One region of the Rouxiella badensis genome, then DNA from elsewhere that is predicted to be linked to it. Evidence: predicted binding sites of a transcription regulator. Region 1 holds the regulator's gene; each other region holds the start of a gene.
The links. Region 1 encodes CRP, which controls carbon source genes, mostly activating them, when cyclic AMP is high. Its sites were predicted from a motif close to ATGTGANNNNNNTCACAT; they were not measured.

Region 1 (3,282 bases):
ATAGGCCAGTTCGGCCGGGTCAGGATCCTCGTGCAATACCAGCCGGATAGCCTGCTGGTCTGCCTCCAGCGCCTGATAGGCATTGGTGCGCAGCAAACCACTTTGCCACTGCGGCCATAGCCAGATAGTGCCGCCAAACGCCAGCGCACAGCCAATTAGCGTGTCCAGCAGCCTCGGCAGCAGAAAGTTGGCCCCGTTTAGCCCCAGTATTTGCAAGGTATAGACGGCGGTTACCGTGAGGCCAATCATTCCCAGTCCGTAGTTTTTTCGCAGTACGGTGTAGGAAATCAGCGTAATCATCAGCATGAAAAACAGCGTGAGATTTTGCGGCAGCGCGAGCTGAAGCAACCCGGCTGCGGCGATAAGGCCCGCCAGCGTGCCCAACGCACGGTGCTGAATACGCACGCGGGTGGCGTTATAGCCGTTCTGGCTGACCAGCAGGGTAGTCAGCAGGATCCAATAAGGTTTAGGCAGATTAAAGAACATGCCGAGGCTGCTGCCAAGCGCCAAAATTACGCCGAGCCGTGCGGCATTGCGCAGGGCGGCGGACTTGACGGAAAGATAGCCTTTCAGCGCGGGCCAGAAGGGCAGACGATGCTGCGTTTGCATCAGGTCGCGGCGATACAGCGGACGCTGGGTGCGCAGCAGTCGGGCGATGCGGCTGAAATGGTAGTAGCAAAACTGCCCGACGGGATTGTCACGATAGCGAGAGGCTATTTTTTCCAGCGCGGCCAGCTCGTTGGCCATTGTGAACCGCTCCGAGCGCCGATGGTAGAGGATGTCGCTCGCGATAACGCGCAGCCGTGCGGCAATGACCTGCGCATTGCGGCGGATAACCGCCTCGGCGTGGCTTTCCTCAACCAGCTTTTGCACTTCTGCGGGCAGGTGCAGGCTTACGGTGATGTGCTCCTGCAGGTCGAGCGCCACCTGAAAACTGCGCAGCAGCCTTTTATGATGCTGATGATTGCCCGTCGGCAGCATGTGCAGTTGCTGATAGAGGGTGGCAATCAGGTCAATGACCTGCTGTTGTCGTTTCAACAGCGGCGGCAGCGCGGTTTCGGGGTCGGTGTGCTGGGTGAGCAGGCTGTATTTTGCTTCGAAATAATCGGCGAGTTCGACGTAGAGCTGGCTCAGCGTCTCGCGCATCGGCTGCTCTTCGGAGAGCCGAAACCAAAACCAGTTGAACAGCCCATACCAGGCGGTACCTACGACAAACAGCAGCGGAGCGTGCCAGATGGGCACCACACCGGCCATACTGAGGGTAAAGATGCTGGCGACCAGCGCGCCGGGCAGCAGGCGGCCGTGCAGCGGGCTGATTTCACCCGTGACGCCCAGTACCAGCGTCAGGCCAAGCATGATGAGCGGCAGCGGGACATGCCAGTTAATCAGCATCAGCTGGAGAAGAATACTGCTCAAGGCAAACAGCGAACCGCCGATAACCAGACGTTTGAAGAAGCGCTTATGCGGCGTATCGAGACCGGAGATATTGCAGCAGGCGGGGACCAGCGCAAACAGCATCCCGAGCTTCAGCTGACCAAACAGCATGGCAAAACCAATAGGCAGGCAGAGGACCAGCGTCTGTCTCAGCGCGTAGTTAACCTCGGGGTGGTAGAAGATTCGTCGCCAAAGCGTCATTAATTTTGTGTAACGTGACGAATAAAAACGGCGCACCAGAAGACTGCTGCGCCGTTTTTAAGGGGATTAACGGGTGCCGTAAACGACAATCGTTTTACCGTGTGCCGAGATCAGGCTCTGATCTTCAAGCATTTTAAGAATTCGACCGACAGTCTCGCGTGAACAACCGACGATCTGGCCAATTTCCTGACGGGTGATCTTGATCTGCATGCCATCTGGATGGGTCATGGCGTCTGGTTGCTTGGCCAGATTCAGCAGAGTTTGCGCAATGCGTCCGGTTACGTCGAGGAAAGCCAGGTTACCGACTTTCTCCGAGGTAATCTGGAGTCGACTCGCCATCTGTGCAGACAGGCGCATCAGGATATCCGGGTTAACCTGGATCAGCTGACGAAACTTCTTGTAGGAAATCTCAGCGACTTCACAGGCAGTTTTTGCTCTTACCCACGCACTACGTTCCTGACCTTCTTCGAAGAGTCCCAGCTCACCGATGAAGTCACCTTGGTTAAGGTAGGAAAGTATCATCTCTTTGCCTTCTTCATCTTTAATCAGCACGGCAACCGAGCCTTTCACGATGTAGTAAAGCGTTTCGGCTTTTTCACCTTGGTGAATCAGCGTACTTTTAGAGGGGTACTTGTGTATATGACAATGAGACAGGAACCATTCGAGAGTAGGGTCTGTTTGTGGCTTGCCGAGAACCATTAGTTATTATCCTCTTTTTATCGCTGCCCAAAATCACAGGGCTCAAAATCCCTGTTCGGCGATTTTTTACTTCGCGCTCTTTTAGCATATGAACTGACCAGCAATGCTGCAAGCGGCTTGAGGCGTGAATTAGGCAGTAATTTGCCATAATCACCAAGGTTATCCTGTTAAACCCAAAAACCCCGGCCGCAACTTGTTGGAAAGTTTCTTTCGCCTTGTTTGTAGCACAGCTTTGGTGACGTGTCTTGTGTTGTCTCGCTTCAGCATGATGCGGATCGAGTTCCATTGCCAGTTTCAGGGGTTAAGGGTAGTCTGTTTTGAAAATTATTACCGGAGAAAGGCAAATGCAAGCACGTGTAAAATGGGTCGAGGGATTAACGTTTCTCGGTGAGTCTTCTTCTGGCCATCAAATTCTGATGGACGGCAATGCGGGCGACAAATCACCGAGCCCGATGGAGATGCTGCTGATGTCAGCGGGTGGATGCAGCGCCATCGACGTGGTGTCCATTCTGCAAAAAGGCCGCAACGACGTCGTCGGTTGTGAGGTCAAGCTGACCTCCGAACGCCGCGAAGAAGCGCCGCGCCTGTTTACCACCATTAACCTGCACTTCATCGTGACCGGCAAGGGTCTGACGGATAAAGTGGTTGAGCGCGCTGTAACGCTGTCTGCCGAAAAATATTGCTCGGTTTCGCTGATGCTGGGCAAGGCAGCGACTATCACCCACAGCTTTGAAGTTATTGATTCAATAGAATAAGCTTGAGTGCTGTGCGGCACGTTACCAAGGGTAACGCTGACAGTGCAGCCGCAGCAGGTCTAAGAAACGCCGCGCCGTTAAGGTTAGCGGCGTTTTTTGTGAGTAAACCAGGCAGTATTGCGCCGCCGGCAGGCTGTCGACAGGCAGGCGGCAAAGCTTGTCTTCCATGAAGAACGGCGTCGCCATGGCGTTG
Region 2 (3,282 bases), 1.0 Mb from region 1:
ATCACTGATGCAGTCAACGGCAGTTGTGCCCCAATCTCGTGAGAGGTATCCAACGCATTCGCCAGATCCTTGATATGCAAATCAATACGAAAACCCGGCTTGAAATTGCGGTCCATAACCATCGGCGCTTTTGCGTCTAAAACTGTGCTTCCGGCGAGCCCGCCGCGAATGGCCTGATAAACCAGTGAAGGATCCACGCCCGCTTTGGTCGCTAGCACCAACGCCTCAGACATGGCGGCAATGTTGAGTGCCACGATGACCTGATTCGCCAGCTTGGTCACGTTACCCGCCCCAATCTCTCCGGTGTGCACCACCGAACCGGCCATCGATTTCATGACCTCGTAGCATGTGTCGAACACCGCCTTGTCACCGCCGACCATGACCGACAGCGTTCCCTCGATGGCCTTCGGTTCACCACCGCTGACCGGCGCGTCCAGCATGTGGATTTTTTTCTCAGCCAACGCCAGACTGATTTCCCGGCTGGCAAGTGGCGCAATGGAGCTCATGTCGATGACAATAGCGCCCTCACGCGCACCTTCGATAATGCCGTTTTCCCCCAGCACCACCTCTTTCACCTGCGGAGAATTGGGCAACATGGTTATGATGATGTCGCTTTTTTCGGCCACCGCCTTCGGGGTTGCCGCCTTTTCGGCACCGGCGGCCAGCAGCTCGTCGGTCGTCTCTTTATGCCGGTCAAGGAAAACGACCGAATAACCCGCCTTGAGCAGGTTTTTGCTCATCGGCTTGCCCATAATCCCCAGACCAATGAATCCGATTTTCATGCTTTTCCCCTCAAATTATTTAGTGAAACGGTCGCATAGCGCCTGCGTCGCAGTGCGGAAAACGCCCAAGTCGCTGCCAACGGCAACGAAGGTTGCTCCCCACTCGATATAACGACGGGCATCGGCCTCAACCGGGGCAAGAATACCGCTGGGTTTGCCGTGCGCTTTAGCTCGTTCAAGAATGTATTTGATGGCAGACTGCACGTCAGGATGACCGGCATTGCCTAAATGCCCCAGCCCCGCCGCCAGGTCGCTCGGGCCGACAAAAATACAGTCAACACCTTCGACGGCGGTAATGGCGTCTATATTGTCGACGCCCCGTTGGCTCTCAATCTGCACGATGACGCTGATGTGGTCGTTCGCCTGCGCCAGATAGTCCGGCACGGTCCCAAACATGTTGCCGCGATGGGAGACGGATACGCCGCGAATCCCCGCCGGTGGATAGCGCGTTGAGGCCACCGCCAGCTCGGCCTGAGCCTGGGTTTCGACGAACGGGATAAGCAGGTTGGCGAAGCCGATATCCAGCAGACGCTTGATAATCACCGGCTCATTGGTCGGCGGCCTGACAACCGGCGCACTGCGGCTGTCCTTCAGTGCCATGAGCTGCACCACAAAGCTGGAAATATCGTTCGGCGCATGTTCGCCGTCGAGCAGCAACCAGTCGAATCCGGCCAGTCCCAGCACCTCGGTCGAGATGGGATTGGACAAGGCAGACCAGCAACCTATCAAGGTTTTTCCCGCCAACAGGTCCTGACGGAAACGGTTTGGAATCATTTGATTACTCATACGGAACCTCAATTATAGGGGTCGACAAATGCGGACACGGCCTGCGTCGCTGATGCAGCCATTCAAAAGTTAATTCAGTATAAAAAGCGCAGGCCAAAATAACACTGTGCAAGCGCCCAAGGATCCCCGCGAGTTACCGGCAATTTTTTAGCATAACCACATGGGCATGGGACAGGAATCACACTCTTTCAGCGGGATAGCAACGCCCTCTAAAAACGGTGATTAACGTCACGTTCGCTCACACATTTGCCAGATAAAAGCGCTTTTAAGCTGCGCAAAGCTGTTCAGTTGCACAATGAGCAATGCAGTGGCTTTGCGTATAATTTCTGGTCATGGGTGGATAGTCGCCGCATTGCTTACCGGAGCCGTTTATGTCGCGTAAAAAAGAGCAGGCCACCGAGGCCTTGTATATCAAAGTCCATCAGGACGACAACGTTGCCATCATTGTTAACGACAACGGCCTGCCGGCCGGTACCGCGTTCGCTTCCGGTCTTGTGCTGGTGGAACATATTCCGCAGGGCCACAAAGTGGCGCTAAACAAAATTCTGCAGGGCGAAGATATTGTTCGCTACGGCGAGGTGATTGGCTACGCCCTGCGCGACATCCCCGAAGGTGGCTGGATTGACGAATCAGTGGTCGCGCTGCCGCAGGCCCCCACGCTCGAGAGTCTGCCGCTTGCCACCCGAGTCCCTGCACCGCTGCCGCCGCTCAAGGGATACACCTTTGAAGGCTACAGAAACGCCGACGGCAGCGTAGGCACTAAAAATCTGCTCGGCATCACTACTAGCGTGCACTGTGTGGCTGGCGTGGTGGATTACGTGGTAAAGATTATCGAACGCTGTCTGCTGCCCAAATACCCCAACGTCGACGGTGTCGTCGGCCTCAATCACCTTTACGGCTGCGGCGTGGCTATCAATGCGCCCGCTGCCGTGGTGCCCATCCGTACTATTCACAATTTGGCCCTGAATCCGAATTTCGGCGGCGAAGTCATGGTGGTTGGTCTGGGCTGTGAGAAGCTGCAGCCGGAAAAACTGCTGCTGGGAACGTCCGACGTGCAGGCCATTTCTCTCGATGACGCGAAGGTGGTCCGCCTACAGGACGAACAGCACGTGGGATTTCAGTCGATGGTCGACGATATTCTTACCGTGGCCGACTTTCACCTACAGCGCCTCAACAAACGTCAGCGGGAAAGCTGTCCGGCGTCCGATTTAGTGGTGGGCACCCAATGCGGCGGCAGCGACGCCTTCTCGGGCGTGACCGCCAATCCTGCCGTCGGTTTCGCCTCAGACCTGCTGGTACGCTGTGGCGCAACGGTGATGTTCTCTGAAGTCACCGAGGTGCGCGATGCGATTCACCTGCTCACGCCGCGCGTGGTCGACGAACAGGTCGGCAGACGGTTGCTTGAGGAGATGGCGTGGTACGACAATTATCTTGCTACCGGTATGACCGACCGCAGCGCCAACCCGTCTCCGGGCAACAAGAAAGGGGGCCTTGCCAACGTGGTCGAAAAAGCCCTCGGCTCGATTGCCAAGTCGGGGACCAGCGCTATTGTCGAGGTGCTATCACCGGGACAGCGACCCACCCGACGTGGGCTAATCTATGCCGCCACCCCAGCCAGTGATTTTGTGTGCGGAACGCAGCAGGTTGCCTCGGGTATTACCGTGCAGGTTTTCACTACCGGACGCGGCACGCCTTACGGACTGACGGCGGTGCC
Region 3 (3,282 bases), 2.2 Mb from region 1:
ACAAAGTTTAGGGGATTAACCGGATTAGCAACTTGCGTTAGCGCAATGTTTTGTGGGTGCGACCGGTGTTGTGATATAACCCTTATAAGTTATCTTTCGGCTTCTCAAATACTTCCAACCTGAATAAAAACTATGATTGATGCTCATGCGGTGCTGACTGTTTTTATGGTTTATGTGGCTGGTGTGGTTATTCCTGGCCCAAACTTTGTTGCTGTTGTACATAAAGCCGTCGCCTCATCGCGTTCGGCAGCGTTGGCATTGGTTGCAGGTATTGTGGTGGTGAATTTATTCTGGGCAAGCTGCGCAATAGCAGGCGTTGGGATTGTGTTTACGTCTTTTCCGTGGGTAGCGTTGCTGATTAAGATAATGGGTGCCGCTTATCTTATCTGGTTTGGTTCACGTTTATTGTTCAAAGCCGGGACAAGCGTAATTTCTTTACCCACAGAACAGAAGGACATCCGTTTTCGGCAGGCCTTTGTTCAGGGAGTGATAACGAATATCGGCAATCCAAAATCGATGGCTTTTTATGCCGCTATTTTCTCTACCGCCGCCCCAGCCCACGTATCATCAGGTACTTTTTTCGCCATGTTGGCCGTTGTCGGTATTATTGCCGCACTGTGGTACGGCGCGGTCGCACTGGCGTTGTCCCAACCTCGTATTTCTTCCGCCTACCAAAGGGGCAAAAAGAGTATCGACAGGCTGTGTGGCAGCGTGATTGTTTTATTGGGGATTAGACAAATATTGAAATAAGCCGACGCTAACCCTGCAATAATTTCACCAGTAGTGAGCCATTATAAAGCGCGTCTTTAACCAGTGCTGCGCCCGGCATGGTGCCATGATTTGAAAACTGCGTGGATTCAAGCTGAATATTTTCGCTGTAGGCCGGTAAGGACTGTTGCTGGATGCAAGACATAATGGTCGGGTGCAGAACCGACTGCGCCTGATTAAGCGGCGAACCGATCAGAATTTTTTCAGGGTTAAACAGGTTCACCATAATTGCCAGAATTCGCCCCACATTCTGCCCCACGCCCACAATAATATCCTTCGCCAGCGCGTCGCCTCGGTTCGCAGCATCACAGAGGTTTTCGACAGTGATCGGCAGTCCATTGAGCAAAGAATTAGGCGTAACCTCTAGACGTTGCCTGACCAACTCGAGAATATTATCGATGCTGGCCAGAGTTTCCAGGCAGCCATGATTACCGCAATAACAGCGCTTGCCGTAAGGGTCGACCTGAGTATGGCCTATCTCGACTACGCTACTGCTGTTGCCGTGCAGCACCTGCCCGCCGGTAATGACTCCCGCCCCGACGTTATCATCGATAACTACCTGAATTACGTTACGGAAACCGCGTGATGCGCCGTACAGGGACTCAGCCTTGGTCCAGGCCGCAATATCATGCTGGATAAAAACCGGTAAACCGCTGCGTGCGGCCAAGGCCGGACCGAGGGGGACGGATTCCACCGGATAGAACGGCATTTTCTGAATGACACCTTTTGCGGTGTCAATCATGCCGGGCAAGGTAATTGCCATTGCGGTCAGACGTTCAAGTTTGCTCTGATGATGAATAAAAAATTGGTCAATGTGCGCAATAATGCGATCGAGAAACGGCACGGCGTCTTCGGCGACAAGGGGAAGAATATCTTCGGCAACCAGTTTACTGCTCAGGTCGCGCAAACTCAGCGTTAGCGTGCCAAGACTGACTCGCGCAGAGAGATAGTGCCAAGCCTGGGTATCAAGGATAAGCCCTATTGCAGGACGGCCACGGCTGCCCGGCTCCTGATATTCGGTTTCTTGAACCAGATGCGCCTGAACCAGTTCGCGTACAATCTTTGTGATGCTGGCCGGAGCAAGCTGCGCTTTTTTGGAAAGCTCGATGCGGGAAATTGGACCAAACTGATCTATCAGTCGGTAAACGGTACCGGCATTAATTTGTTTGATCTGATCGATGTGTCCCGGCTGGCCTTCCACTATCACTCAACGTGCCTCGTTATTTTTCGCGCTTCGAAATAAATATTAAAGGCTATGTTGTAGCTTTTGTCATTTATCGTCAACTATTTGATTCGATATGTGATTTAGTGCACATATTACAATTAATACCTGAAGGAATTGCAGGTTTAACAGGCTATTCGCCGTCTTCAATCATCATTTTAGCCAGCGCCAAAGCCGGCGCAGAAAGCGGACGATGACGATGACTGACCAGCCAGACCTGGGTATTCACCTGCTCATCTTTAAAGGAAAGATATTTAACGCCGTCAACCTGAATACGTTTATACGAGGCGGGCAATATCGATACGCCAAGACCCGCGGAAATGAGCCCAATGATGGTCAACGCCTCTCCGACCTCCTGAGTAATAAAAGGCGTAATGCCGGCGAGCGCCAGGCGCTGAAGAATATCGTCATACAGCGAGGTGCCTACGTCCTTGGAGAAAAACACGAACGGCTGATCGGCAAGGTGGCTCAACGTCAGCTCGCCGGGCGGCAGTTGAGTCAGTGGATGCTGCTCGGGGACCACGGCAACCAGGGGCTCGGAACGCAACAGATGATGCTGTAGAACATCGGGCAGCACGCCGTTGCGCATGACGCCCAGATCCAGAGTCCCTTCAACCAGCGGTTGCAGCTGCTGTTGGCTATTGAGTTCTTCGATACGAATATTGACGTGGGGATGCGCCATTCTGAAGCGCTGAAAAGTGCGCGATATCTTTTTCAGAAACGGTGCCGATGAGGTCAGTCCAATCGTCAGATTGCCCTCCTCGCCGCGATGAATGCGCGCCGCCTGCTCAGAGACGTCGTGCACCTTGCTTACGATGCTCTTGGCCTCCTTCAGGAACATCTCCCCCGCCTGGGTAAGACGCACGCTGCGGTTGGTACGATAAAGCAACACCGCACCAATTTGCGTTTCAAGCGCTTGAATCTGCTGGCTTAACGGCGGCTGCGAGATGTTTAGCTTTTCCGCCGCACGGCCAAAGTGCAGCTCTTCTGCTACCGCGATGAAATAGCGCAGATGCCTTAGCTCGATATTGTTCACACAACCCTCATTGATATCTTTAAAGTATCAAAACCCTGTAATTAATATATTAGATTAAGAAAATAATACTGAGTAAAATTTTCTGACACACACTATTGTTTCAAAATAATTTTATTAAGGATTTCACGTGAACATCACGCGTCGGCAGCCCGCAGACTCTGCGGCAGGCCAATCGGTTAATGATGATGAACTGCACGCTATCACCCCGCAGGTTTCAACGCCCGTAAAAGACGACTTTATCAAGAGAGGAACGCCG

Region 2: the regulator CRP is predicted to act here: its motif matches at 1,735-1,752, upstream of garD (galactarate dehydratase).
Region 3: the regulator CRP is predicted to act here: its motif matches at 2,067-2,084, upstream of mlc (sugar metabolism global transcriptional regulator Mlc).

What each region holds. Positions count from the first base shown of each region.
Region 1 is NZ_CP114062.1:4,359,570-4,362,851, forward strand. Features, by position in the region: gene O1V65_RS20045 (YccS/YhfK family putative transporter) at 1-1,635, opposite strand, end outside; gene crp (cAMP-activated global transcriptional regulator CRP) at 1,702-2,334, opposite strand; gene O1V65_RS20055 (OsmC family protein) at 2,679-3,089, shown strand; gene O1V65_RS20060 (LysR substrate-binding domain-containing protein) at 3,111-3,282, opposite strand, start outside.
Region 2 is NZ_CP114062.1:3,313,271-3,316,552, forward strand. Features, by position in the region: gene garR (2-hydroxy-3-oxopropionate reductase) at 1-782, opposite strand, end outside; gene garL (2-dehydro-3-deoxyglucarate aldolase) at 798-1,568, opposite strand; gene garD (galactarate dehydratase) at 1,940-3,282, shown strand, end outside.
Region 3 is NZ_CP114062.1:1,521,526-1,524,807, reverse strand. Features, by position in the region: gene O1V65_RS07240 (LysE family translocator) at 133-750, shown strand; gene mlc (sugar metabolism global transcriptional regulator Mlc) at 758-1,975, opposite strand; gene O1V65_RS07230 (LysR substrate-binding domain-containing protein) at 2,124-3,026, opposite strand; gene O1V65_RS07225 (MFS transporter) at 3,217-3,282, shown strand, end outside.